Regions from separate parts of the Aeromonas bivalvium genome, predicted to be linked through region 2. Evidence: predicted binding sites of a transcription regulator. Region 2 holds the regulator's gene; each other region holds the start of a gene.
What was found. Region 2 encodes LexA, which represses DNA repair genes until DNA is damaged. Its sites were predicted from a motif close to ANCTGTNTNNNNANACAGNT; they were not measured.
Positions count from the first base shown of each region.

Region 1: ACEUCR_RS02235 (DUF4250 domain-containing protein) is a predicted target of LexA. The motif match lies at 7,510-7,529, and genes of this name have one in related genera.
Region 3: ruvA (Holliday junction branch migration protein RuvA) is a predicted target of LexA. The motif match lies at 2,642-2,661, and genes of this name have one in related genera.

Region 1 covers NZ_JBGXBV010000001.1:500,418-509,987, forward strand. Annotated here, with positions in the region: gene ACEUCR_RS02215 (hybrid sensor histidine kinase/response regulator) at 1-1,723, opposite strand, end outside; gene trxC (thioredoxin TrxC) at 1,857-2,294, shown strand; gene ACEUCR_RS02225 (SLC13 family permease) at 2,449-3,849, shown strand; gene ACEUCR_RS02230 (glycogen/starch/alpha-glucan phosphorylase) at 4,236-6,710, opposite strand; gene ACEUCR_RS02235 (DUF4250 domain-containing protein) at 7,121-7,321, opposite strand; gene ACEUCR_RS02240 (cell division inhibitor) at 7,555-8,031, shown strand; gene ACEUCR_RS02245 (fumarate hydratase) at 8,319-9,570, opposite strand, start outside.
Region 2 covers NZ_JBGXBV010000013.1:34,086-43,655, forward strand. Annotated here, with positions in the region: gene waaF (lipopolysaccharide heptosyltransferase II) at 1-756, shown strand, start outside; gene waaA (lipid IV(A) 3-deoxy-D-manno-octulosonic acid transferase) at 756-2,015, shown strand; gene ACEUCR_RS19395 (hypothetical protein) at 2,110-2,232, shown strand; gene ACEUCR_RS19400 (DUF2799 domain-containing protein) at 2,360-2,698, shown strand; gene ACEUCR_RS19405 (hypothetical protein) at 2,747-2,911, opposite strand; gene ACEUCR_RS19410 (flagellar basal body-associated FliL family protein) at 2,984-3,415, opposite strand; gene ACEUCR_RS19415 (chorismate--pyruvate lyase family protein) at 3,561-4,103, shown strand; gene ubiA (4-hydroxybenzoate octaprenyltransferase) at 4,183-5,046, shown strand; gene plsB (glycerol-3-phosphate 1-O-acyltransferase PlsB) at 5,232-7,661, opposite strand; gene lexA (transcriptional repressor LexA) at 7,865-8,494, shown strand; gene coxB (cytochrome c oxidase subunit II) at 8,664-9,570, shown strand, end outside.
Region 3 covers NZ_JBGXBV010000005.1:9,126-18,695, forward strand. Annotated here, with positions in the region: gene ACEUCR_RS12630 (cytochrome ubiquinol oxidase subunit I) at 1-9, opposite strand, end outside; gene ruvB (Holliday junction branch migration DNA helicase RuvB) at 952-1,962, opposite strand; gene ruvA (Holliday junction branch migration protein RuvA) at 1,971-2,585, opposite strand; gene ACEUCR_RS12645 (hypothetical protein) at 2,902-3,279, shown strand; gene ACEUCR_RS12650 (proline--tRNA ligase) at 3,483-5,207, shown strand; gene ACEUCR_RS12655 (SDR family oxidoreductase) at 5,324-6,004, opposite strand; gene ACEUCR_RS12660 (TIGR04219 family outer membrane beta-barrel protein) at 6,023-6,652, opposite strand; gene ACEUCR_RS12665 (copper chaperone PCu(A)C) at 6,752-7,192, opposite strand; gene ACEUCR_RS12670 (enoyl-CoA hydratase) at 7,282-8,025, shown strand; gene ACEUCR_RS12675 (DUF2753 family protein) at 8,022-8,534, opposite strand; gene ACEUCR_RS12680 (ATP-binding protein) at 8,710-9,570, shown strand, end outside.

The DNA.
Region 1 (9,570 bases), on a different contig from region 2:
GCCAGTCGAAGATGGCCAGCTTGAGGTTGATCCCCTCCTCCCGCAGCACCTCGCGGGCGCGCGAGACGCTGTTGACCCCTATCACCCTGGCGCCGGAGCGGCTCAGCATGTCGCCGATGAGCTCCAGCACCAGCTCGTTGTCGTCCATGACCAGGATGAGGGGCTGCTGCTCGAAGAAGACCCGCCGTCCCGAGACGCCATACACCGCCTTGTTCATGGGGATCTCGAACTGGAACAGGGAGCCTACCCCTGGCTTGCTCTGCACCGAGATCTTGCCCCCCATCAGCTCCACCAGACGCTGGGAGATGTTGAGCCCAAGCCCCGAGCCGCCATATTTGCGGGTGTTGCCCGCCTCCAGCTGGGTGAAGGGCTGGAACAGCTGCGCCTGCTTCTCCTCGGCGATGCCGATCCCCGTGTCCCGCACGCTGAACCGCACCCGCATGGGGTCGGCGCTGGCCAGGGTGATGGCCACCTCCACCTCGCCGCGCTCGGTGAACTTGATGGCATTGTTGACCAGATTGACCAGCACCTGACCGAGGCGCAGGGGATCCCCGCGCAGAAAGTCGGGCACGGCGGGAGACTTGTTGATGATCACCTCGACCTGCTTGCGCTCGGCCAGATCGGCAAACATGCCCGCCAGGGAGTCTATCTGCTCGGCCAGGTCAAAATCGATCTCCTCCAGGCTGAGCTTGCCGGACTCGACCTTGGTCAAGTCCAGGATGTCATTGATGAGCAGCAGCAGGGTGTCCGAGGAGGACTTGATCTTGCCGAGGTAGTCCCGTTGCTGCTGGCTGAGAGGGGTCTGCAACGCCAGGGTGCTGAAGCCGATGATGGCATTCATGGGGGTGCGGATCTCGTGGCTCATGTTGGCCAGAAAGTCGCTCTTGGCCTGGGCCAGCAGGCCGGTCTCCCGAGAGAGCTCGCTCAGTTTCAGGTTACGGCGCCACAGGGTCAGGGCCACCAGGGAGAAGCAGATCAGGGCGCCGGCCAGCACCAACAGGAAGAAGCGGCTCTTGAGCTCGGACGCCTGCTGGATCTTGCTCTGTTTCCAGGCCACCAGGGCGTCGAGCTCGTGCATGTCGATCACCTGATTGCGCAGCTCATGGTAGCTGGCGACCTGCTCGCTCACGTCCTGGCTGAGCGCAATGAGGCTGCGCAGCGCCGGCACCCGCGCCGCCGAGCCGTTCAACTGCTGCAACAGCCGCTCAACGGCCTGACCGTCCGCCTGATCCCAGTTGCGCTTGAGGTAGTGCAGCCGCTGGGCCAGGGTACGTACCTGCCCCATCAGCTCGGCATCCGCTTGGTGATCCGTCAACACGGTTTTCAGCTGCTGCTGGAAGGGTTTTTCTATGTATTCGAGCCCCATCTCCATGGAGGAGAGACGGGTCAGGTCGTGCAGATAGCGTTCGATGTCATGGAGCAGGGTCTGGGCATGGGGGTTGGCGGCGGAGTCCGGATCCTGGCGCACCTTGCGCACGAACCGGTCCAGATTGGCGGAGAGCTGCTCCAGACGCTGCTGTACCTGTTCGTCATTGGCCTGCTCGCGCCCGAGCAGATAGACGGTGTCGGTATTGACCCGATTGAGGATGAGTTCCGCCGCCACACTCAGGTCGAAGGCCCGTTGCTGCTGGCTGAGCAGGCGCCAGCAATAGCCACTGAACAGCAGCAGAGTGACCATGACCAGACACAAGATCAGGCGGTTGGACCCTGTGTTATTATTCATCCCGTTTTCACTCCCATCTATGACGTACTCCCGCAAGACCCAAGGTATCAAGGTGCGCCCATGTTAGCGCCAGCGAGCCCTGAAAGTGAAATGGATGTGATAAATCAACGCATAACCGATGAAAGAGCGCCCAATGACCCTTATCACCACCTATTGTAGCCAGTGCCTGACCCGCAATCGGCTGCCCAGTGAGAAATTGCAGGCCGACGCCAAATGCGGCCGTTGTGGCCAGGCCCTGTTCGCCATTACCCCCGTCGAGGGCGATGCGGCCCGGTTCGAGCGCCTGATCCAGTCCGATCTGCCGGTGGTGGTCGACTGCTGGGCCAGCTGGTGCGGCCCCTGCCAGCAGTTCGCCCCCATCTTTGCCGAGGTGGCCCGGGAACTCGAGCCTGGTGTGCGCTTCATCAAGCTCGATACCGAGCAGGCCCCCGAGATCGCCGCCCGTTACGGCATCCGCAGCATCCCGACCCTGCTGCTGTTTCGCCGTGGGGAGCTTGTCGCCCGCCAATCCGGGTCCCTGCCCAAGATGGTATTCAGGCAGTGGCTGGCCCAGCATGGTGCGCCGAGTTGATAACAGCTTGTTTCATCTATGTTTCATTTTGGTGAGGGAGGCAAACAGCTCTGTGAGCCTCCCCAAAATTTGCGGATCTGCCCCTGTTTGAAACGCCATAACAGTCGTAACCTCGGCAACACAACAACAACCATAAATTAACCGAGACTACCCTATGCAACCCAATGTCGTCCCCGAGATCACCCCCGGGCACTCCCCCTCGCCACGCTGGTTCGATATCAAATCCGGCATCGTCATCGCCAACATAGTGCTGCTGGCAGCCATGCTCGCCTGGCTCCCGTTCGATCCCATGGTCAACAAGGGGCTCGGCATCCTGGTCTTCATCGCCATTCTCTGGCTGACCGAGGCGCTCCATGTCACCGTCACGGCCCTGCTCATCCCCCTGCTCGCCACCCTGCTCGGGGTGTTTGACATGGCCAAGTCCCTCACCGATTTTGCCAACCCCATCCTCTTCCTCTTCTTCGGCGGGTTTGCCCTGGCCGCCGCCCTCTCCAAGCAGGGGCTGGATCGGCTGATGGCCGCCAAGGTGATGCAGCTGGCCCGAGGTCATCTGATCTGGGGCGCCATCTTGCTGTTCACCATCACGGCGGCCATGTCCATGTGGATCAGCAACACGGCCACCGCCGCCATGATGCTGCCCCTGGGCATCGGTCTGCTGGCCCAGCTCGACAGCCAGCGGGATCGCCGCACCTTCGTGTTCGTGCTGCTGGGTATCGCCTACAGCGCCAGCATCGGCGGCATAGGTACCCTGGTCGGCAGCCCGCCCAATGCCATCGCCGCCGCCCAGATGGGGATCAGCTTCACCGACTGGATGAAGTTTGGCATGCCAGTGGTACTGATCCTGATGCCCTGCGGCATCGCCCTGCTCTATCTGGTCACCCGTCCCGACTTGAGCCACAGGGTCGAGAGCCAGCATGTCACCATTCACTGGAGCCGGGATCGCAAGGCCACCCTGGCCATCTTCCTGGTCACCGTCGTGCTCTGGATAGGCTCCCAGCCCATCTCCAAGGCCCTCGGCGGCATTCCCCAGTTCGACAGCCTGATCGCCATCGGCGCCATCATCGCCATCGCCATCAGCCGGGTCGCCAGCTGGGATGACATCAACCAGAACACAGACTGGGGCGTGCTGATGCTGTTCGGGGGTGGCCTGACCTTGAGCGCCATTCTCAAGGCGACGGGCACCAGCGCCTTCCTGGCCGAGCACCTCTCCGCCGTACTGGCCAATGCCAACCTCTTCATCATGCTGCTGATCCTCGCCGCCTTCGTGGTGTTCCTGACCGAGCTGGTCTCCAACACCGCCACCGCCGCCCTGCTGATCCCGCTGTTTGCCGGGGTGGCCGAGGCACTGGGGGTCTCTCCCGTGGTGATGTCGGTGCTGATCGCCATCGGCGCCTCCTGCGCCTTCATGCTGCCGGTCGCCACCCCGCCCAACGCCATCGTCTTCGCCAGCGGCCATATCCAGCAGCGGGAGATGATGCGCGCCGGCCTGGCCCTGAACCTGGTGTTCACCCTGCTGCTGGCCATTCTGGCCTTTTTCGTCGGCGACATCCTCTGAGTCGTCGCCGATCCGGCCCACCCAGGCCCCCGCCTCGCGGGGGCTTTTTTCGCGCGCCGCCAGCCATCCCTGCCGGGATCCTGCACCGGCGGACAGCCGCCAGTCTCATCCTGCGCCTTCCAGGACAGGGGGCTCCTCAGGCCCGGTTCCCGGTCGCAGCACACCGCCCAGGCCGCTCCGGCCCCCTGCTTCCGGCCAGCCCCCTCCACTGTCGGCTCCCACGCCGCCTGTGGCCTGGATGGCATCCCTTTCTTCTCTCTGACCTGGTTCCCACGGCAGGGCCTGGTTCAGCTCGCCCCGCCCAGGACGATCCCGACTCGCGCCCTCGCCAGGCGAGAGGCACAAAAAAGCCCCCGGGATGCGGGGGCCTGCGACATAGGGCGGTATCAAGCCACCTTGCAACGCTCGAGCTTCCAGATCCGCTCGACATAATCCTGGATGGAACGGTCCGAGTTGAACTTGCCCATGGTGGCCGAGTTGATGATGGCCTTCCTGGCCCACAGGGCCGGGTCGCGATACCAGGTGTCCACCAGCTTGTGCGCCTCGGAGTAGGACTCGAAGTCCGCCAGGGTCAGGTAGGGATCCCCCCCTTCCAGCAGGGAGCGCTTGATGGAGGAGAGTTCCCCCGGCTTGCCCGGCGTGAAGTAGTCGGTATCAAACCAGTCCAGCACCGCCTTGAGCTCCGAGTTGCCGTAGTAGAAGTCATAGGGGTTGTAGCCGCGCGCCTTGAGGGCTTTCACCTCGTCCACGGTCAGCCCGAAGATGGCGCAGTTGTCGGCCCCCGCCTCTTCGGCGATCTCGATGTTGGCCCCATCCAGGGTGCCTATGGTAATGGCGCCGTTCAGAGCCAGTTTCATGTTGCCGGTACCCGAGGCCTCGTAGCCTGCGGTGGAGATCTGCTCGGAGACATCCGCCGCCGGGATCAGTTTCTCCGCCAGGCTCACCCGATAGTTCGGCATGAACACCACTTTCAGCTTGCCCTGGATGCGGGCGTCGTTGTTGACCCGCTCCGCCAGCTTGTTGATGGCGTAGATGATGTCCTTGGCCAGCTTGTAACCGGGCGCCGCCTTGGAGCCGAAGATGAACACCCGCGGGTGCATGTCATAGTCCGGGTTCGCCAGCAGACGACGGTAGAGTGCCATGATGTGGATGAGGTTGAGCTGCTGGCGCTTGTACTCGTGCAGACGCTTGATCTGGATATCGAAGATGGCATTGGCATCCACGTCGATCCCGGTCTCGGCCTTGATCACCTTGACCAGCTTCTCCTTGTTGTGGCGCTTGATGGTCATGAACTGCTGCTGGAATGCCTTGTCATCGGCAAACTGGGTGACGGCACGCAGCTTGTCCAGTTGCAGCGGCCACTCCTTGCCCACCACCTCGTTGTAGAGGGCGGCCAGCTCGGGGTTGCAGGCCAGCAGCCAGCGGCGGGGGGTGACCCCGTTGGTGACGTTGCACATCTTCTCGGGCCAGAGGGCGGCAAATTCCGGGAAGAGATCCTCTTTCACCAGCTTGGAGTGGATCTCGGCCACGCCGTTGACCCTGGAGGAGCCGATGACGCACAGGTTGCCCATGCGCACCTTGCGCACATCCCCTTCTTCGATGATGGAGAGCTTGGCCTTGATGGCGTTGTCTCCCGGCCACTTGGGTTCCACCAGATCGCCGAGGAAGCGGGCGTTGATCTCGTAGATGATCTCCAGATGGCGGGGCAGCACCTTCTCGAACAGGCTGACATTCCACTTCTCCAGCGCTTCCGGCAGCAGGGTGTGGTTGGTGTAGGAGAAGACCTGATAGCAGATGGCCCAGGCGGCATCCCAGTGCAAGTCTTCCTCGTCCACCAGCACCCGCATCAGCTCGGGGATGGCCACGGTCGGGTGGGTATCGTTGAGCTGGATGGCAATCTGGGCGGCAAACTTGCCAAAATCGCTGCCGTGGACCCGCTTGTAGCGGCGCATGATGTCCTTGATGGAGCAGGCGCAGAAGAAGTACTGCTGGATCAGGCGCAGCTCTTTGCCTGCATCCGTCTCGTCATTGGGGTAGAGCACCTTGGAGATGGTCTCGGCCTGGGCCTTCTCGGCCTGGGAGTCGACATAGCCCCCGGCGTTGAACACGTCCCAGTCGAAGAATTCGGAGGCGCGGGACTCCCACAGCCGCAGTATGTTGACGGTGTGACCGCCAAAGCCCACCACGGGGATATCCCAGGGCACCCCTTTGATCTTGCGACCGGCATGCCACACCTTCTTGAGGGCGCCGCTCTCGCAGAAACGGGTCTCCACATAGCCATACAGGGGGATCTCCTGCACGGACTCGGGACGGCAGATCTCCCAGGGATTGCCATATTCACGCCAGGAGTCCGGACGCTCTATCTGGCGGCCATCCTGGATCTCCTGGCGAAACAGACCGTGCTCATAGTGCAGGCCATACCCCACCGCCGGGTAGTTCAGGGTCGCCAGGGAGTCGATGAAGCAGGCCGCCAGGCGACCCAGACCACCGTTGCCGAGGGCCATGTCCGGCTCCTGCTCGCACAGGTCGGTCAGCTCGATGCCAAGCTCGGCCAACGCCTCTTCGCACAGGGTATAGAGGGAGAGGTTGTGCAGGTTGTTGGAGGTCAGCCGCCCCATCAGAAACTCGGCAGAGAAATAGTGGATAGCCCGGGTATCCTCGCTGAAGTGGGTCTGCTGGGTACGGGTCAGGCGCTCGTATACCTGTTCGTTGACGGCGGCGGCCGTGGCCTTCCACCAGGCCTGGGGCGAGGCCTTCTGCTCGCTGGTACCCAGGGTGGAGCGCAGATGACGCACTATGCTCGCCTTGAGTTGGTCCTTGTTCAGTTGCAGATCCAGCTCTGTCTTCTTCTTGCTAGCCATAACGCTGTTTCCTTCGTTACTTAAATATTTTGATTACCCGCCAGGGGCCGATTTTTTTAGTTATCTGAGATTGGTATTCCGGCGGGGGAATATTAACTAATGCTGCAAACGTAAAAGTTAACTCACGTCACAGTTTAAGGTATGAAAGTGACAGTTTAACAATGAAAACCCTTTCCTGTCATCAGAGAGCAAAACCCATAAAAATCAGTCACTTTAAGTCTACAATCGTTATTTCCCCTCCTTGTTACACGGGAATGTGGTTTCACATTGAACCTGCTGAAGGCCTGGCTTGAAAATATCTGAAAATAAACCAAAAAATTGAAATCGTTTTCAAATACCAGTCATTCACAACGCAACAAAACAGCCGCCCATCGAGCGGCTGCTTTTCATCATCCAGCGTTAAAACAGACTCATAGCTGCCTGGATTTAAACTGATTGCTCACCCCATCGTACTGATAACCGATCTGTTCAAGGCGGGTCGCCAGCTGATCCTCGCTCATGTCGTAGTAGGCGAGCAGTTCATCGAGATTGTCACACTCCAGCCTCAGCTTCTCGTTGACGATTCCCAGCAAGATGTTGGCGTCCAATCGCTGCAAAGTCGTGGCATCCATGACATGGCTCCTCCTGTTAAACCCTGTATAACCATGGCCTCCCTGCCGGGTTTTGTCCATTTATCGGGCGACAAGCGTTCGAAGCCATGATGAAGAAACCAGCTAGGTATCAATGAGATGGCGTTTATCTTGGTTAGCTGCGTCACATTTTTGAGCAAAAACGACTTGTCGAATGCACTGGATAGAACTACTGTATGCCTATACAGCATGGTCATTCATACAGGAAACAGCAGATGAACCAGCCAATGAGCCGCCCCCTTGCCTCCCTGACCGCCGGGTTGACCCAACCCTGGCCGACTCGTCATCTGACACGCCGTCCAGGCGCATCCGCCATGACAATAGGCGATGGGGCCCAGCTGCTCGGCGCCCTGGGAGAGATAAGCCAAGCCAAGCGAGGCTGGATCCTGCTGATTGCGCCCCCCGGCCTGCCGGTCGCCGCCCAGCTGCGGGCCCATGGCATAGATCCGGCCCACGTGCTGGTGGTCCATGGCCACAAGATCAAGAACTGGCAGCGCACCCTGGAGCTGGCACTCGACCGCAGCCACTGCGCCGCCGTCGTCACCTGGTTGCCCGAGTCCATCAGCCTGGATACCGAACGCCTGTTGCGGCTGACCCAGGGCAAGGAGATGCTGACCCACTACTTCCAGCGCGAGACGAGCCAGGGGCCAGCCGTGAACTATGGCAACCAGGACGTCTACCTCAATCATTGAATCCGAGCCGCCGCTCACCCACGAGGGCGTGAGGATGTCGAGACATTGGAAAGGATTGAGCAGCTGGAGAGCTTGAAAGGCTTGCGTACCCTGAAAAGCCTGAGCGGTTTCAGCGGTTTGCCAGCTTGATCCCCCTGCCCCGCTCGCGCAAGGCACTGATCTGGCAAGAGCTCGGCAAGACGGCTGTTCAGCTCAAATGACTCAAATGAAGAGATACGCCAAAACAGAGCGGCGGCCCGAGGGCCGCCGCTTGTGATAACAGGGGGCAAGCGCCCCCGCCTGCTGGCTCAGGAGGAGAGCTTGCCATCGAGCTCGGCAATCTTGGCGGACCAGATGGCCGGGCCCGTCTCGTGGATATTGTTGCCCTGGGAGTCGACCGCCACTGTCACTGGCATGTCTTCCACCTCGAACTCGTAGATGGCTTCCATCCCCAGATCGGCAAAGGCCACCACCCGCGACTTCTTGATCGCCTTGGCCACCAGATAGGCGGCGCCCCCCACGGCCATCAGATAGACGGCCTGGTGCTGGCGGATGCTCTCGACGGTTTTCGGGCCGCGCTCTGACTTGCCTATCATGCCGATGAGGCCGGTGTCCCCCAGCATCATGTCGGTGAACTTGTCCATCCGGGTGGAGGTGGTGGGACCGGCCGGGCCGACCACCTCATCGCGCACCGCATCGACCGGGCCGACGTAATAGATGAAGCGGTTGGTGAAATCGACCCCTTCCGGCAGGCCCTCGCCATTTTTCAGCATGTCGGCGATGCGCTTGTGGGCGGCGTCGCGACCGGTGAGGATCTTGCCCGAAAGCAGCACGGTATCGCCACTCTTCCAGCTGGCGAGCTCGGCCTTGGTGATGCCGTCGACATTGACCCGGCGCACATTGCCACCGGACTCGCGGGTGATCTCCGGCCAGTCTTCCAGCCTCGGCGGAGTCAGCTCCGCCGGGCCTGAGCCATCGAGCTCGAAGTGGACGTGGCGGGTGGCCGCGCAGTTGGGGATCATCACCACGGGCTTGGAGGCGGCATGGGTCGGCGCCGATTTGACCTTCACGTCCAGCACAGTGGTGAGGCCGCCCAGACCCTGGGCACCTATCCCCAGCTTGTTGACCTGGTCATAGAGCGCGACTCGCAGCTTCTCTTCTGTGGTCTCGGGTCCGCGGGCGATCAGCTCCTGAATGTCGATGTGCTCCATCAGGGCTTCCTTGGCCAGCACGGCCGCCTTCTCTGCGGTGCCGCCGATGCCGATGCCCAGCATGCCGGGCGGGCACCAGCCAGCGCCCATGGTGGGCACCGTCTTCAAGACCCACTCGACTATGTCATCGGAGGGGTTGAGCATCGCCATCTTGGATTTATTCTCGGATCCGCCCCCCTTGGCCGCGATGCTCACCTCCACCTTGTTGCCGGGGACCATGTCGATGTGCACCACGGCCGGGGTATTGTCCCTGGTGTTCTTGCGGCTGCCGGCCGGATCGGCGAGCACGCTGGCTCGCAGCGGGTTGTCCGGGTTGGTGTAGGCACGACGCACCCCTTCGTCCACCATC
Region 2 (9,570 bases):
GCCCTCATCCCCTGGTTTGCCAGGATACCGGTGCGGACCGGCTGGAAGGGGGAGCACCGTTTCGGCCTGCTCAATGACCTGCGCAGCAACAAATCCGCCTTCCCGCTGATGGTGGAGGCCTATCTGGCCCTGGCTTACCCCAAGGCGCAGATGAAGAGCCGGGCCGACATCCCGGCCATTCCCCACCCGGCCCTGAATGTCGATCTCATCAACCAGAGCAAGGCGCTGGAGCGACTCGGGCTGGACATTGCCCGCCCCGTGCTGGTGCTCTGTCCCGGGGCCGAATTCGGCCCCGCCAAGCGCTGGCCGGAGCGCCACTACGCGGCCGTGGCCCAGATCCGGCTCGACGAGGGCTGGCAGGTGTGGATCTTCGGCTCGGGCAAGGATGTGGAGGTGGCCAACCAGATCCGGGCCAGCCTCAACCCCCGCAGCCAGGGTCACTGCCATGTGCTGGCAGGCAAGACCAGCCTGCATGAGGCGATCGACCTGATGGCCCTGGCCCGCCAGGTCATCTCCAACGACTCGGGCCTGATGCACATAGCCGCGGCCCTGAACCGGCCGCTGATCGGCGTCTATGGCTCCACCTCGCCGCTCTATACGCCGCCCCTGGCGGACAGGGTGGAGATAGTGCACACCGACATAGAGTGCCGTCCCTGCTTCAAGCGCACCTGCAAGTTCGGCCATCTGAAATGCCTCAACGATCTGCTGCCCGAGCAGGTGATCGAGGCCGGCAAGCGGCTGGAGCAGGGCGATTGATGGGTTATCGACTGCTCTACAACCTCTTGATCCATCTGGGCCTGCCCCTGGCACTGCTGGCGCTCTACCGACCCAGGCGTGGCAAGCCCGGGTTCGGGGCGCGCTGGCGAGAGCACCTGGGGTGCGCGGCGCCGACCGGGCAGGAGGCGCCGCTCTGGATCCATGCGGTCAGTGTGGGAGAGACTCTCGCCATCAGCCCGCTCATCCGGGCCCTCAAGGCCGAACGCCCCGATCTGCCGATCCTGCTCACCACCACCACCCGCACCGGCGCCGAGCAGGCGGCCAGGCTCGGGGATCTGGTGATGCATCGCTATGCCCCCCTCGACTACCCCTGGGCCGTTTCACGGTTTCTGGCCACCTTCAAGCCTCGCGCGCTCTGGGTGATGGAGACCGAGCTGTGGCCGAACTGGCTGGCGGCCTGCGAGGCACGTCACCTGCCGGTGACCATCATCAATGCCCGGCTATCCGAGCGCTCCTGCGGGCGTTACCGTCGCTTTCAGGGGGCCTTCGATGCCCTGAGTCGCCCCCTTGGTCTGCTGCTCTGCCAGCATCAGGACGACGCGGATCGCTTCCATCGACTCGGCATCGGCCGGGAACGGCTGGCGGTGACCGGTTCCATCAAGTTCGACATCCAGTTCGGCGACGAGGTGCTGAGCAAGGGGCGAGCCCTGCGCCAGGCGCTGGGCCGGGATCGACCGGTCTGGATTGCCGCCAGCACCCATCAGGGCGAGGATGAGCAGGTGCTGGCCGCCTTCGACCGGGTACGGCTCACCCACCCTTCGGCCTTGCTGATCCTGGTGCCCCGCCATCCGGAGCGCTTCGATCGGGTGGCCGAGCTGTGCGCCCCTTACGGCTGTGTGCGGCGCAGCAGCGGCGACCCGATCCGCGAGGAGGACGGCGTCTATCTGGGGGACACCATGGGAGAGCTGCCGTCGATGCTGGCGGCAGCCGACGTGGCCTTCATGGGGGGCAGTCTGGTCGGTGTGGGCGGCCACAACCTGCTGGAGCCCGCGGCGCTGGGCAAGCCTTGCCTGACGGGGCCCCACTATTTCAACTTCAGCGACATCACTCGCCAGCTGGTGGAGCGGGGCGGCGCCAGCGTGGTGGCAAGCCGTGACGAGCTGGGGGAGAAGGTGAGCGCCCTGCTGGCCGATGAACACCAGCGCCGCGAGCGGGGGGAGCAGGCCCGCGCCGTGGTGCTGCGCAATCAGGGGGCGCTGGCTCGTACCCTGTCCCGTTGCCTGGACGGGCTCGACTGAATTTCCCGACCGGGGAGCCGTCCACTGCACACTGGCGAGCCCCATTTTTCTGGATAGACTTTGAGAGCGGGTGCACTGTCCAAGGAGAATAAGCATGGGTGGACACAAGCCGGATTACGAGCTCGACGATGACTGGGAGCCGGAATCCTGGGAGGAGCAGCTGGAAGATCTGGACGACGACAGTTGGCAGTTTGACGACGACTTCGACGACCAGTGATGCCAGCGGTAAACAAATCAGGCGGGCCAAGGGCCCGCCTGATTTGTTGGTGATGGGTGAACACCGGACTTGGTGGCCGGAGACTGGCTCGCTAGAATGAAAGCCCGAATGACGCTCAAGGATCAAGATGCGCCCATTACTCATGCTCTGCGCCGCCGCTCTGCTCGGCGGCTGCGTCTCCAACTCGGACGATCCGTGCGAGCAACCCTGGGATGGGGTGGGAGAGGCCGATGGCAAGCTGGGGTTCACCGCCCAGCGGGTGGAATTTCACCAGACCCGGTGCGGCGACAGGGTCGATGATGCCTTGTGGTCACAGGGTCACCAGAAGGGGCTCGCCTGGTACTGTCGCCCAGAGCACCTCTATCTGGCGGGCCGCACCGGGGAGGAGTATCGCGGCGTCTGCCCCAACGATGCCCAGGCGCGCAAGCTGTTCGCCCAGGGCAGGCAGGGTTGGACGGATCAGTAGCCCGGCCGGATCTGCTCGTCAGGGCAATCCGCCTCTGCGGGAGGCGGGTTACTTCTCCTTGAGCCGCAAGGGCTGGCAGAGGTAAGCCTTGTCGTTGGCGCTGCGGGCGCACTTGCCACAGACGAACTTGGGCTTGCGTACTATCTTGCGCAGTGCCTTGAGATCGAACGGTATCTCGTGGCGGCGCCATTCACACAGGGTCTTGTTGCCCATCCGCGTCGATCACCTTGGCTTATGACTTCGCCGTATTCTAATCAATTTGCATTGCGAATACAGGCGCCGGCCTCACTGATAGAGATACTTGGTGAAGATCAGTTCCTTGACTGCCTTCTTGCCCGTCTCGCGCACCAGCAGCTCATTGACCCTGGCCTCGCACTCCTTGCGCAGCTCTTCACGGCTGGCGAGGGACTTGATCTGCTCCGCAGTCTTGCTGCCCATCAGGCGGATGATGGCATCGCGGATCAGGGGATCGTGCACTTCCAGCAGCTTGAGGTCTCCATGATTGTCGGCCATCAGCTCGACCGTGACCCTCACATAGCCCAGGGTCTTACCCTCGCTCAGATAGTTGGTGATGATGTCGGGCTCCATCGGGTGGTAGGCGACTCCATCCTGTTGAGCGGTGGCGTCGGCGGCGGGATCTGCCGCCCAGACCGGGCTGGCCAGGAGGGCGAGCAGCAAGGGGGCAAGCTGGCGAACGCGTTGCGATACATTGGGCATGGTAGGGACTCAGACTGGTGAGATGCCCCATTTTTGATGTTGGCCGCTGGGGCGTCAAGCACGGATTTCCTTACATTTTTCGATCGATTTACCGATAATAAGCCCGATTTTAACCTGATGACGGAACTCTCTGGATGGTGATGCGGTGAAATCCGAGCTGACTGTTCCCCTCACGCGGACCAGTGACTGGCTGCTGCCTGCGCTGGCCGAGCCGCCGGCGCGACTCGCGCCCTGGCTGCTTGACGCAGGATCCATGACGGCGCGCCTGCGCCGCCACAACCGTCACTTTTCTCTCGAGCTGCTTGGTCACCACCTGCAAGGGCTGGCTGCCGACGAACAGGGCCTGCTGGGGGTCGATGCCGGCTTGCGGCGAGAAGTGGTGCTACATGGCGATAACGGGCCCGCGGTACTGGGATGGACCCTGTTTGCCGAGGCGGCGCTGACGGGGGCCGATCTGGGTCAGCTGGGGGAACAACCCCTGGGAGAACGCATCTTCGGTGCGGCCCCTGCCCAGCGGGATGGCCTGCAACTGGCCCGCTTCACGCTGACGGATGCACAGGGGCAGCTCCTGCCGCTCTGGGGGCGGCGCTCGCGCCTCTATCTCAATGGCTGGCCTCTGCTGGTGCACGAGGTGCTCTTGCCCGGCCTAGTGCTGACCGATCTCCCCTCACCGTCGTGGCTGGATTGAGCCGGGAACCACCTCAGTGGGATCCTGGCGTGCCTATCGCCGTTTCTCTTGATATTCCAGTTTAAAACAAGGAGTTGCTGTGACTGTATTGACCAAGGAGCGTGGGCTGGCCTATGCCCAGCTGGCACGGATAGACAAGCCGATCGGCACCCTGCTGCTGCTCTGGCCCACCCTGTGGGCGCTCTGGCTGGCGGCCGGGGGCGTGCCGGCGCTCGGCACCCTGCTGGTGTTCGTGGTCGGGGTCTTCTCCATGCGCTCGGCAGGGTGTGTCATCAACGACTACGCGGATCGCCATTTCGATGGTCACGTGAAGCGCACCGCGGGGCGGCCCCTGCCCATGGGCAAGGTGAGTCCGAGAGAGGCGCTGGTGCTGTTTGCCGTGCTGGCACTGCTCTCCTTTGCCCTGGTGCTGACCCAGAATGCGTTGACCATAGCCCTGTCGTTCGCGGCCCTGGTGCTGGCGGTCTGCTACCCCTTCATGAAGCGCTTCATCCCCATTCCCCAGTTGGTGCTGGGGCTGGCCTTCTCCTGGTCGATCCCCATGGCCTATGCGGCGGCGGCCAATGCCTTGCCTCCGGCGGCCTGGCTCATCTTCCTGGCCAATGTGCTGTGGACCATCGCCTATGACACCCAGTACGCCATGGTGGACAGGGATGATGATCTCACGCTCGGCATCAAGTCGAGTGCCATCCTGTTTGGCCGTTTCGACAAGCTGATCATCGGCCTGCTGCAGCTGGCGACCCTGCTGATCCTGTTGGGGATAGGTCAGCTGATGGCGCTGGGAGCCAGTTATTACTGGGGGCTGCTCGGTGCCGCCGTCCTGTTCGTTTACCAGCAGCGTCTCATCCGGGAGCGGCAGCGGGAGGCTTGCTTCCAGGCCTTCCTGAACAACAACTATGTGGGCGCCCTGGTGTTCGCCGGGCTGGTTCTGCACTACTGGTAACCGGCCGGTTGTGCCATCTCAATGCCAGGGCCGCAGGATGCGGCCCTGGTCGTTTCTGGCGTATCCCGACGAGGAGGGTGCGCGGATGAATCGCAAGATGCAGGCTGGAGTCTTCCTGGCGGAGGATGGGAGCCACAATAACGACAGGGCCCGGTGCTGGGGCCCTGTTTCATCGGGTGGCGTGATCAGCCTGCCTGCCGGTTGCCCGCCTGTATGGTGCGGCGGATCTTGTTGCTGAGCAGCGGCACTATATTGTCGGCCAGGGCCTGGAAGCGGCCGAGATCCGGCTTGCAGCCCGGATCCAGATAGCCTTCGCTGCGCAGGGTATGGATCAGGGTGCTGAACAGCTTGGGATCGAAGAACTCGGGAGCGTTGATGCCGTGCAGGGTACCGAGGCGCTCCGCCATCATCAGGCCGTCTGCCTCCAGCTGCTCCGCCTCTATGTGGGGCTGGGCCAGCATGCGGGTCAGTACGATGGCGTAGCGTTGCAGTGTCTCCTGGATGCTCTCGGCCAGCAGCAGCAGGCGCATCTGGTTGCCTGGATTGACCCAGTAGCCGCCATCGCGAGCCTCGACCAGTTGCTGGCGTTGCAGCTCGGCCAGCAGGGCGTCGACCAGATCCGGCAGCTCATCCTCTTGGTAACGCAGGAACAGCTCTGTCTTGAGCAGCGGATAGATGTCGACACAGCGAGCGACAATCTCGCCGCGGGAGATCCCCTCGCACCGCTCGATCAGGGCCGCCACCAGGGAGGGCAGGGCGAACAGGTGCAGTATGTTGTTGCGGTAATAGGTCAGCAGGATCGCCTGATAGCGGTCGAGACTGATGATCTGGCCCAGCTTGTCCTCGCTCACCTCGAACTTGTTGAGCTCCATCGCCTGATCCAGCAGATCCTTGGCATTGTCCTGGGGCAGTGTGCTCTGCTCGCTGTAGGGCACCTGCTTGAGCAGATCCAGATAGGTGTTGATCTGTGCCTGCAGCTCGTCCCGGGTCAGGGCATGGCGCTCGGCGGCCAGCAGCGCCAGGGCACTCAGGGTCAGGCCGTTGACGGCGGCGGCATCGTTGATCCGGGTCATCAGCAGCTCGGCCAGCTGGTTGACGGTGGGGGCCATCCACTCGGGGCGTTCCTCCTGACCGATATGGGCCTTCCACTGTGGCACATGCTCATTGAGATAGCCGTTGAGGGTCAATGGCTCGCCGAAGTTGACGAAGCCACGGCCATAGTTGCGCAGCTTGCGCAGGATGCCGAGCACCTGCAGGAAACTCTCCTTCTCCTTGCGACTGCCCTTGAGTTCGTTGTGGTAGGTGTTGACCTCCATCACGTGCTCGTAGCCCAGATAGACGGGCACCAGGGTCACCGGCCTCTCCAGCCCGCGCATCATGGCCTGCAGGGTCATCGCCAGCATGCCGGTCTTGGGGGGGAGCAGGCGGCCGGTGCGTGAGCGGCCTCCTTCGGTGAAGAATTCTACCGAGTAGCCCTTGGCAAACAGCAGGTTGAGGTATTCACGAAATACCGTGCTGTAGAGTGGATTGCCCTTGAAGGTGCGGCGGATGAAGAAGGCGCCGCCGCGCCGGAACAGGGGACCGGCCGGCCAGAAGTTGAGGTTGATGCCCGCCGCGATATGGGGCGGCACCATGCCCTGGTGATAGATGACGTAGGAGAGCAGCAGATAGTCCATGTGGCTGCGATGGCAGGGGACATAGACTATCTCGTGCCCTTCCTGGGCGAGCTGGCGCACCTGCTCGGCACCGTTGACCGAGAGGCCGCGATAGAGCTTGTTCCACAGCCAGCCGAGGAAGCTCTCACCGAGGCGGATCAGCCGGTAGGAGAAGTCGGAGGCGATCTCGTCCATGTAGTCATGGGCGCGCTTCTGGGCCTTCTCCAGGCTGATGCCCTCGCGCCCGGCCTCTTCCTCTATGGCCTGCTGGATCACATTTGAATCCAGCAGTTGCTTGAACAGCAGGTTACGGTTTGGCAGCTTGGGCCCGGTGGCCGCCAGTTGCTGGCGGCTGAAGTGAATGCGGGCCACCCGCGCCAGCTTGTGGGCGATGGCCTGATCCGTGCCGTGCTTGTCCGCCATGTGACGCAGAGAGAGCGGCGGGGAGAAGCGCACCAGGTTTTCGCGCCCTTTGAGGATCACAATCAGCGCCTTCTTGAGCCGGTTCGGAGCCAGGCTGCTGATGATGTTCCAGCCGGAAGCTTCCTCCCCTTCCCGGCCCGGGGCGCGGCCCCAGAACAGGGTGACGGGGACCATCTGCACATCCAGCTCGGCATCCAGTTTGTGCAAATCCAGCAGTTGCTGGAACTCCTGCAGGAAGGGGAGTGGCTTGCTGCGGGATCCGAACAGGGGGGGCGGCCGATCGAGGCAGACGTAGCGTGGCACGACCCTACCCCCCAGCTCAAGCGGGGTGAAGGGGCCCGGCAGGCCGAGATCCTCGCAGCACTGCTGCAGGGTCATCAGGTCGGTGATCGAGCTGGTCTTCAGGGCATAGACGATGGGTCTGGCCGGATCCAGCTTGAGTTCCGTGATGGGGTTTTCCGGCAGGCTCTTGTGATTGACCAAGCCGCTGACCGGCCACTGCAGTATGGCTCTGGAAATACTCTGCCCGAGGGACATGTGCGTCTGCTCTCCAAAAAAATGCGGCGTGAGCATAGCAAATCACGCAGGGCTTGTCGCCGAGAGGTACGATGAGTCCGTTGATGAGGGCCTGAACAGGGTTATTTTGGCTTCGGCTGCGACAATTGTCAGTCGAGCCTTGCCTTGGTCAGCACACTGTATATACTGCCAGTGTGCTGTATAAAAAGACAGGTGCCAATCTTATGAAACCCCTCACTCCCCGCCAGGCTCAGGTGCTTGATCTCATCAAGGTCAACATGAGCGAGACCGGCATGCCGCCGACCCGTGCCGAGATCGCTCAGAAGCTTGGGTTCAAATCCGCGAATGCGGCCGAAGAGCACTTGAAGGCGCTGGCCAAGAAGGGGGCGATCGAGATCCTGCCGGGCACCTCGCGGGGCATCCGCCTGCTGCTCGACGAGGTAGAGGATGCGGCCAACGAAGAACAGGGGCTGCCCCTCATCGGCAAGGTGGCGGCCGGCGAGCCCATCCTGGCCCAGGAGCACATCGAGAGCCACTATCAGGTGGATCCCGCCCTGTTCCATCCGCGGGCTGATTTTCTGCTGCGGGTGCAGGGCATGAGCATGAAGAACATCGGCATCATGGACGGGGACCTGCTGGCGGTGCACAAGACCCAGGAGGTGCGCAACGGTCAGGTGGTGGTGGCACGCCTCGATGAGGATGTCACCGTCAAGCGTTTCCAGCGCAAGGGCAGCCAGGTCTGGCTGTTGCCGGAAAATGAAGAGCTGCAGCCTATCGCCGTCGACCTGGCGAGCCAGCATCTCACCATAGAAGGGCTGGCTGTCGGCGTGATCCGCAACGCCGACTGGATGTGATTGAGGCCCCTCGCGGGGCCTTTTTATTCCCTGCTGTTTTTTCAATTTATTTCTTAACACTTTTTTCACACATTCTCATTTGCTGCTTTACTTAGCCTGTTGATTGGCACGCAAGACCAATCTCGGGGAAGAGACGCCCGGCAGGGCAGCGCTAAAAATGGGGGGCAGAGTGAAAAGAGTCCTGATTACTCTCTCAATCTTTCTGTGTGCCTGGAGCGGCCCATCGCTCGGCAGCAGCATGCGCTTCAACATGACGGAGGGGGTCAGCGCCGTCAGCCGCAACGTGTACGACCTGCACATGACCATACTCATCATCTGTGCCCTGATAGGCTTGCTGGTGTTTGGGGTCATGTTCTGGGCCATCTGGCATCATCGGCAGGACAAGGGGGCGCAGGCTGCCCACTTCCACGAGAGTACCCGGGTCGAGATCCTCTGGACCCTGATCCCTTTCCTCATCCTCATCGGCATGGCCGTACCCGCCACCCGCACCCTGATCGCCATGGAAGATACCAGCGATGCCGACCTGACGGTGCAGATCACCGGCTCCCAATGGAAGTGGCATTACCGCTATTTCGACGACGGTGTCGAGTATTACAGCCTGATGGCCACCCCTCAGGCACAGATAGACAACAAGCGCCGCAAGGGGGAGAACTATCTGCTCGAGGTGGATCGCCCTCTGGTGCTGCCCACCGGCAAGAAGGTGCGCTTTCTCATCACCTCCCAGGATGTGATCCACTCCTGGTGGGTGCCGGCCTTTGCGGTGAAGAAGGATGCCAACCCTGGGTTCATCAACGAGGCCTGGACTCGTATCGATCACCCAGGCCTCTATCGGGGTCAGTGTGCCGAGCTGTGCGGCAAGGGACACGGCTTCATGCCCATAGTGGTGATTGCCAAGCCGGAGGCCGAGTTCAACCAGTGGCTGAGCAAGACGCGGGACGAGCAGCTGGCGGCCAAGGAGCAAGAGCAGAAGCTGCTCTCGATGACCATGGGCCGGGATGAGCTGATGGCGCTCGGCGAGAAGGTCTATCTTGGCCACTGCGCCGCCTGTCACATGGCCAGCGGGGAAGGGGTGCCGG
Region 3 (9,570 bases), on a different contig from region 2:
AGCAATCATGATGTTTCCTCACCGATTATTGGCACGGCTATTTTAGGTGTATTGAGAACAAGGCTTCCGTTGGAGCTTCCGAACCCACAGCGCACAGCGTCACTTAACAATCGCGTCGTTCGGTCACGACCAAAAATTAACAACAAGGCAATAACTGAGAACAAAAAAAGCTAATGTTTAACAACTACAAAACAAGCAAGTCATAATTGTTCTCGCCCATGATGACCGCCGTTTTATATCATCTTTATTTGATTGAAATCAATGTAAAACCGGGGTCGATACATGCGTTTCAAAGGTATTTTTTCATTAGAAAGCCGTCAATTTCGAGAGCGAAATCACACTTTGAGAAAGATTTTAATTTATTGATTTAAATCAATTTTTTGAATTGGCACTGAGAAACACCTCTCATCTGAAAAATATAATGTCAGCGATACCTGGCTTGATTTATCCCCGAAAGAGCACCTTGCTTGAAATTCACTGAAAAACCGATGAAAACGCATGTTCATGCTAAATGCCAAGCCTGGGTTTTTAATTAAAAAAACTAATCCGAATGGTGCAATTTTTCTTGTTTGTCCCCCCAGGTGGCAGCTCCTACAATGCGCCCCGCAGTGAGGGCAATCCCTTGGGCTCAGGCCGATCTACCAGGGTTACCGATGCGTGTTTAATGACCATATTGTACAGAGCAGAGAGACATCAAGATGAAAAAGTTTGTGACCAAGGCCATTCGCTACTACAAGCTTTCGTTCGTTCAGCTCTATCAAATGAACCGACTCTGAGTCTCGCGACGACTCACCGTTTTACTGTTTATCCGGCCTGTGCCCAGACGCGCTTCTTGTCTGTGAACATCCACCCTGAATTGTCTTTTATGCCCACCGCGCCTGCGTGTGGGCTTTTTTTTGTCGACCATGAAAAAACCGCCCCAGGGGGCGGTTCTGTATCGAGTCTGCCGTTTCAGGCCTGTTCCGGTCGCTGCAGGCCGAAGTGGGCATAGGCTCGGGCGGTCGCCATCCTGCCTCTTGGAGTACGTTGCAGATAGCCCTGCTGGATCAGATAGGGCTCCAGCACGTCTTCGATGGTGTCCTTCTCCTCGCCGATGGCGGCGGCCAGGTTGTCGAGTCCGACGGGCCCCCCCATGAACTTGTCAATCACAGCCAACAATAGCTTGCGGTCCATGAAGTCGAACCCCTCATTGTCCACGTCCAGCATGTCCATGGCACGGGCCGCAATGGGTCCATCAATGCGGCCATCGGATTTCACCTGGGCAAAATCCCGCACCCGTCTCAACAAGCGGTTGGCAATGCGCGGTGTTCCGCGGGAGCGGCGCGCCACCTCCAGGGCACCATCGTCGCTCATCTCCAGCCCCAGGCAGCGGGCGCTGCGCGCCACTATGTCGGTGAGATCCTTGACGTTGTAGAACTCGAGGCGCTGGACTATACCGAAACGGTCGCGCAACGGGCTGGTGAGGGAGCCGGCACGGGTGGTGGCCCCGATCAGGGTGAAGGGAGGGAGATCGAGCTTGATGGAGCGGGCGGCAGGGCCCTCCCCTATCATGATGTCGAGCTGGTAATCCTCCATGGCCGGGTAGAGCACCTCCTCCACCACGGGGCTGAGACGGTGGATCTCGTCGATGAAGAGAACATCGTTCGGCTCGAGGTTGGTGAGCAGGGCGGCGAGATCGCCGGCCTTCTCCAGCACTGGGCCCGAGGTGGTCTTGATGTTCACGCTCATCTCGTTGGCCACGATATTTGCAAGCGTGGTCTTGCCCAGGCCCGGTGGCCCGAAGATCAGCAGGTGATCCAGTGCCTCGCCGCGCTGGCGGGCCGCCTCGATGAAGATCTCCATCTGGGCACAGACATGGTCCTGCCCGGTGTAATCGGCCAGCTTTCTGGGGCGGATCGCCCTGTCGATGACCTCATCTTCACGGGCGGCCGAGGCCGAGATGAGGCGGTCAGCTTCTATCATCACTTACCTCACACCAGGCTACGCAGGGACTCGCGGATGATGGCTTCCACCGACATGCCCTCCTTGGCGACCTTGCCGACGATCTGGCTCGCCTGCTGGGGCTTGTAGCCGAGGGCGACCAGGGCGCTGGCTGCCTCTTCGCTGGCATCCGGGGCCCGCAGGCTGCTCTCCTGCGCGGGCAGGCTGATGGCTGCCGGCGAGAAGAGATCGTGACTGACCCAGCCCTTGAGCCTGTCTTTCATCTCCACCACCAGCCGCTCGGCGGTCTTCTTGCCCACCCCGGGCAGCTTGATCAGGGAGCTTATCTCCTCACGCTCGACACTCATCACGAACTGGCTGGCGGTCATGCCGGAGAGGATGGCCAGCGCCAGCTTGGGGCCGACGCCGTTGGTCTTGATCAGCTCGCGAAACAGCGCCCGCTCCTGCTTGTGGTTGAAGCCATAGAGCAACTGGGCATCCTCGCGCACCACGAAGTGGGTCTGGATAGTCGCCTCCTTGCCGAGTTCGGGCAGGTCATAGAAGCAGCTCATGGGCATCTGTACCTCATAGCCCACGCCTCCCACCTCGAGCAATACCTCGGGGGGATTCTTCTCAATCACAATGCCTCTCAAGCGACCGATCACGGCTTATCTCCTCAACCAACACGACTAGCAATAAAGTGGCTCCTAGCATAAAGAATAACTGGATAAGTATCCAGCATCCGCCTGCGCCCCACCGGCGCAGCCATCCAGGATTGCCAGCGGCCCGCCATGGCAAGTCCAACCTTCCCCCGGACCTGCGTCTTCATTCATTTGCATTCAAATGGCCCAAAAATGAAATCCATTTGGAGCTTGATCTATTCCCCATGCCGACTAGTCTGAACTCGCCAGGGAGATCTAAATGAGGCTTATTGGTTTTATTCCACCTTTGTCATACGTGTCACAGCGCAAGGAGAACAAGATGGCTAATGGACAAATCACCTTTTGGGAAGGCAATGGCGCAACGCAGGATCAGGTCGGCAATACCCTCAGTGGCGGGACTAGCTACAACATCAGCTGCAAGAGCGGGGACTATGGCTTCAGCAACGATGAGGCTCGCTCCCTGAAGCTGGAGGGTATCCCCGGCATCACGCTCATCAAGGTCTACGACAGCCCGTCGGCCAGCACCGACGATGACTGGGCCCAGATCCTGGTCAAGGGACCCATCACCGACTCCGTCATCGTCAGCAGTTTCAACAGCAGCGCCAACCTGGATGGCGGCAACGTGGTCGTCACCAGCCATTACCATAATGGTCTGGATGGCAAGGTGTCGAAGATCATGATCGACTATCTCGGCTGATCCCCTCAGCACCAGGAAAGGGTGGCTCACCGCCGCCCTTTCCCCTCCAGCGACCCCCGCCGCCGAACATTCGCAGCGCTCCGACCCCGACGCTTGCCTGACCACAAAATTTAGCCCTTGGGCCCCGGGGCCCGCCCTGTTAAAATTCCGCCCTTGCATATATCCAGGGCCCAGCGGCCCGTCTCACGTTAAGGTTCATCGCGATGCGCACCAGCCAATATCTGCTTTCTACCCTCAAGGAAACCCCGTCCGACGCCGAGGTTGTCAGCCATCAGCTGATGCTGCGCGCCGGCATGATCCGTAAACTGGCCTCCGGCATGTATGCCTGGCTGCCGTCCGGCCTGCGGGTACTGAAGAAGATCGAGAACATAGTTCGCGAAGAGATGAACAAGGCGGGCGCCATCGAAGTCTCCATGCCGGTGGTGCAACCGGCCGAGCTGTGGCAGGAATCCGGCCGCTGGGATGATTACGGCCCCGAGCTGTGCCGCCTGACCGACCGCCACAACCGTCCCTTCGTGCTGGGCCCGACCCACGAAGAGGTGATCACCGCCCTGGTCCGTTACGAGGTGAACAGCTACAAGCAGCTGCCGCTGAATCTGTACCAGATCCAGACCAAGTTCCGCGACGAGGTGCGTCCCCGTTTCGGCGTGATGCGCGGCCGCGAGTTCCTGATGAAGGATGCCTACTCCTTCCACATCGACAAGGCCTCCCTGATCGAGACCTACGAGAAGATGCACGCCGCCTACTGCGCCGCCTTCACCCGCATGGGCCTGAACTTCCGCCCGGTGCAGGCCGATACCGGCTCCATCGGCGGTACCGGCTCCCACGAATTCCAGGTGCTGGCCGAGAGCGGTGAGGATCTCATCGCCTTCTCCGATACATCCGATTACGCCGCCAACATCGAGATGGCCGAGGCGCTGGCACCGGCCGGTGAGCGCGCCGCTGCCACCGCAGCCCTGACCAAGGTTGCCACCCCGGCCGTCCACACCATCGATGAAGTGGCCGCCTTCCTGAGCGTGGCACCGAACGCCATCGCCAAGACCCTGCTGGTACTGGCCGAAGCGGACGAGCACGGCAAGCAGGCCGTCATCGCCCTGGTGCTGCGTGGCGACCACGAGCTGAACGAAATCAAGGCCGAGAAGCTGGCTGGCGTTGCCAACCCGCTCACCTTCGCCAATGACGAGCAGATCAAGGCTGCCGCCGGTTGCGATGCCGGCTCCATCGGCCCGGTCGGCTTTGCCGGTCGCATCATCGTCGATCGCAGCGCCGCCCATCTGGCGGACTTCGTCTGCGGTGCCAACGAGACCGGCTTCCACCTGACCGGTGCCAACTGGGATCGCGACATCGCCACCTATGAGGTTGCCGACCTGCGCAACGTGGTGGAAGGCGACCCGAGCCCGTGCGGCCAGGGCAAGCTGCTGCTCAAGCGCGGCATCGAAGTGGGCCACATCTTCCAGCTGGGTACCAAGTACTCCGAAGCCATGAAGGCGAACGTGCTCAACGAAGGCGGCAAGTCCGTCACCATGGAGATGGGTTGCTACGGCATCGGCGTCTCCCGCCTGGTGGCGGCCGCCATCGAGCAGAACAACGACCAGTACGGCATCATCTGGCCGGACGCCATCGCCCCGTTCGAAGTGGCCATCGTCCCCATGAACATGCACAAGTCCGTGCGCGTCGCCGAGCTGGCCGAGCAGTTCTACGCCGAGCTCAAAGCCGCCGGTGTGGACGTGCTGTTCGACGACCGTAAAGAGCGTCCAGGCGTGATGTTCGCCGACATGGAGCTGCTGGGGGTGCCCCACGGCATCGTCATCGGCGAGCGCGGCATGGACAACGGCGTGGTCGAATACAAGTGCCGCCGCACCGGCGAGAAGCAGGAAGTGGCCATCAGCGACATGGTCGCCCTGCTCAAGAGCAAGCTGGGTCGTTAATCCCGCCCCTTGCCGACATAAAAAAGCGCGCCGATTGGCGCGCTTTTTGTTTGTCTGACTTTCTTATCTGGCTTTTTCATCTGACAAGGGGTTGCCAGGGGATGAGCCGGGGTTGCCTAGTCGTTGCGGCCGATGAAGAGATCGGTCACATGGCAACTGCTCCTCGCCTCCAGGGCATCGAGCATGTAGGCGGCAGCATCCTCCGGGGTCATGAAACGGCTCGGGTCCACGTGATCCGAGTTGTCCCAGAATTCGCTGCGGATCCCGCTCGGATACAGGTTCACCAGCCGCAGGGGCGAGCCCTTGAGCTCGGCGCGCAAGGACTCGAGAAAGCCGCGCATTCCCCACTTGGAGGCGCAGTAGAGGCTCTCGTTGGCCTTGCCCACCTGGGCGGCGGAGGAGAGCACATTGGCCAGCACCCCGCCCCGCTCGCCGATGAGGCGCACCGTCTGCTGGGCCACCAGTATGGTGGAGACCAGATTGCTCTCCACTACCCGGCGCACCTGCTCGGCGGTATAGACACCGACCGGGCCGAACTCGCCGACACCGGCACAGTGGATCACCAGGTCCGGCAAGCCGCCCCACTGGACGGCGGCGGCGAAGGCCACCTCCACCTCTTCGTGATGGGCCAGATCGGCGGCGATACCGATCACCCCCTGGCCGAGCCTGGCTTCCATCTCCTGCAACTTCTGGTAGCGGCGCCCCATCATGGCCACCCTGTGGCCACGGGCAACCAGACCGCAGGTCAGGGCGCGGCCCAGACCCGAACCCGCTCCGGTGACTATGATGCTGCCCATCCCCTCATCCTCTCCCTATCAGAAGGTGAATTCTGCACCCGCAAACCAGCCATCGACCCGCTGATCGACACGGTCAAAGTCCATGTCGACCTGACGCCAGCCGGCGCGCAGCTTGAGCGGCAGGGAGGAGAACTTGTACGCCCCGCCCAGACGGTAGTCATAGTTGTCGGCATCCTGCACCCGGGCATCGCCGAAGGCGGAGAAGCCGGTGCCCGGAATGCGCAGCTCGGTGCCGGCATAGGCCATCAGCACGTCTTCGTGGTAGGAGTCATTGGCGGTGTTGAAGTCCCCTTCGTAACGACGGCCGGTCAGACCCAGGTCAATCTGGAACAGGTCGTTGTTGAACAGGCGGTAGTACAGGCTCAGATCATAGGCCTGCAGCTCGTTGTCGAAGGCGCCGCCGCTGGTGCTGAGATCGGAGATCTCGAACTTGGCGTTGGGCAGCAATATGATGCCGTGCTCCAGCTGCAGGTAGCCGCTCCAGTTGTAGTTGTCGTCAAAACCGTCCCGGGTCCCGACATCATCGACACGACCGCTGCCCTGGGCATTCCAGATATCGGTGCCGGCGGCGAAGCGCCAGTCATCGGCGGCCATGGCAGAGGTGCTCATCAGGGCCAGCAGAGAAGCGGCCAACAGGGTCTTTTTCATCATTAAACTCCAGAGAATGCGGGATGAGACCCGCATTTTACCGCGCCAGCCGCCAATACCTAGCAAGATTATCTATAACGCGACCGGTTCTGTCCCTGATCAGTGCGCCATGCCGGCCATGGGTTCGACCGGCTTCACCGGCAGACTCAGGCTCAGGGCCTGGCCGTTGTCGAGGCTCAGGGTCAGGGGGAAGGGGGTGCCCTGGGAGAGTTCACGCACATCGAACAACATGATGTGCAGGCTGCCGGGTTTGAGTACCGCCTCCCCCTTGGCCGGGATCTCGATGCTCTCGACCTGACGCATCCGCATCACGCCGTTTTCGTGCAGGTGGGTATGCAGCTCGGCGCGCGCCACCTCGGGGGAGCTGACGCCGGTGAGCCGGACCGGGGCATCCCCATCATTTTTCAGCACCATGAAGGCCGCCGTGTTGGGGGTACCGGGGGGCAGCAGGCGCACATAACCATCGACGGCCTCCACCTTGGCCAGGGCGGGGGCGGCCAGTCCCAGGGCCAGCAGGGAATAAAACGCTCGTTTAAACATGGGGGAAATCCTTTTATGATGTTGTCAAACGAAGCAAAGCTTACCCGCAAGGCAAGCTTTTGGCAGCCCCTGACAACAAGGATTCAGACATGGCCCCCACAATTCTGGTCGAGCAGCAGGATGGCCTGCTCACCCTGACCCTCAACCGGCCGCACAAGCGCAACGCCCTCAACACCGAGATGTACCAGGCCCTCACCACGGCGCTGCGAGGGGCCGCCGAGGAGCAGAGCGTCCATGTGCTGCTCATTCAGGGGCAGCAGACCTGCTTCACCGCCGGCAATGATCTGGCCGACTTCATGGGCAAACAGAGTCTGACGGCCGATGATCCCATCTTGCAGTTCCTCCACACCCTGGCCGACTTTCCCAAGCCGGTGATCGCCGCGGTCGGCGGCGCCGCGGTCGGCATCGGCACCACGCTGCTGCTGCACTGCGATCTGGTCTATCTGGCGGACAATGCCAGGCTGCAACTGCCCTTCGTCGAGCTGGGGCTGGTGCCGGAGTTCGCCTCCAGCCTGCTGCTGCCCCGCGCCGTTGGCCACCTCAAGGCCAGCGAGTTGCTGCTGCTGGCGGAGGCCATCGACGCCGGGGAGGCGCTGCGCCTCGGGCTGGCCAACCGGGTGCTGGCTGCGGATGAACTGCTCCCCTTTGCCCGGGCACAGGGCTTGACCCTGGCGGCCAAACCGCCCAAGGCGCTGCAAAGGAGCAAGGCCCTGCTCAAACAGGAGCTCAAGCAGGCGGTGCATTTTGTCATCGACACCGAGGCCCGCGCCTTCTCCCTCGCCCTGCAAGGAGAAGAGGCCCAGGCGCGCATCGCCCGCAAGCTCGGGCGCTAGTTGAGGCGAAAGCGGCCGATCAGCTCGCAGCCCTGCACCTTGTCCTGCACCTGGATAAGCCTGGCTATCTCGGGATTGGGGTGGCGCTTCAGGAAGCCGAGCAGGGCGGCGCGGCAGCAGCCCAGCTCGCTGATGAGGGACTCGCACTCCCGGTTCGGGCACTGGGGCACCAGAGCGGTCACCAGCTCGGCGGCCAGCTTGAGGTAACGCAGCTCATAGCTGGGCTCCTCCATGGCACGCCAGAAATCGGCCAGGCGATGGCAGGTGGCGACGCGCATGGTGGCCAGCTCCTCGAGATCGATGACAGTCGCCTGGGGGACCAGCCCCTCGCCATCGATGACGGCGGCCTGTGACGGCGCCTCCCGGGGGGCCGATATGGTGCCGAGCGCCTGCTGATAGAGGCAGACGGCCGAGCCCAGGGCGCCCTGGCTCAGGGCGCGCTCGGCTTCGATCATGTAACGCTGCCAGTGGGCCTGGGTCTGATCCTGCCGGGGGGATGTCTGTGCCATACGCTACCTCCTTCACCTGATACTGGGCTCTCCATGAGAGCCTAAATGAGAATGAATATCAAGCCGACAGAGAGTGCAGGATCTCTGCGCCTTGTCGCCCCCGTCACACTCTTTCGTCGGCATCGTCCCCTCTGCTCCCGCCAGGGGGTAAGATGACGGCAACCTAAGGAAGGGCATGATGAACAATGGAAGTCGGGGCCTGCTGATCGGCCTCTGGGTCACCTTGATGGTGGTGGTCGCCTTCACGGCACGTCAGTGGGGGCTGGAGAGCCTGCGCCAGCAGGCCAGGATAGACAACGAGCGCCTGGCGGGTCGCCTGCTGATCGAGCTCGACAAGTACCGCCGCCTGCCGGCCCTCATCGCAACCCGCACCGAGTTGCAGCAGGCGCTGCTGCAGCAATTCCCCCCCTATCGGCTCCACCCCCTGCTGGAGCAGTACAACGAGATCCTGGGCACGGATGCCATCTATCTCATGACGGACAAGGGGGAGGTGATCTCCGCCAGCAACTGGCGCCAGTCCGACAGCTTCGTCGGGGACAACTACCATTTTCGCCCCTATTTCCGCCAGGCGATGCAGGGCAAGCCCGGCAGCTACTTCGCCCTCGGCCAGCGCTCGGGGCGGCGGGGCTACTACTTCTCCTATCCGGTGCAGGATGGCGATCGCCGCCTCGGCGTCGTGGTGGTCAAGGTGGCGCTCTCCCTCATCGACGAGCGCTGGACCAGCAACAGCCTCGACTACCTGCTGACCGACGAATACGGGGTCGTCTTCTTCGCCTCCAGGGGCGAGTGGCTCTATCGCCCCCTGGTCGCCCTGGACGAGCCGACCCGCCAGATCCTGGCCGAGGAGCGCAAGTATGGCGACAAGCTGGGCCCTCCCCTGAGCGATCTCCCCTCCCTCGGCCTGCTGCGCAGCCAGGACGAGTGGCACTGGGGTCAGGGTTATCTGTTCACCGGCACCGCCATGCCGAGCGCAGGCTGGTATCTCTATACCCTGGAGCCCCTCCATGACTTGCGCCCCATCATTGCCAAGGCCCTG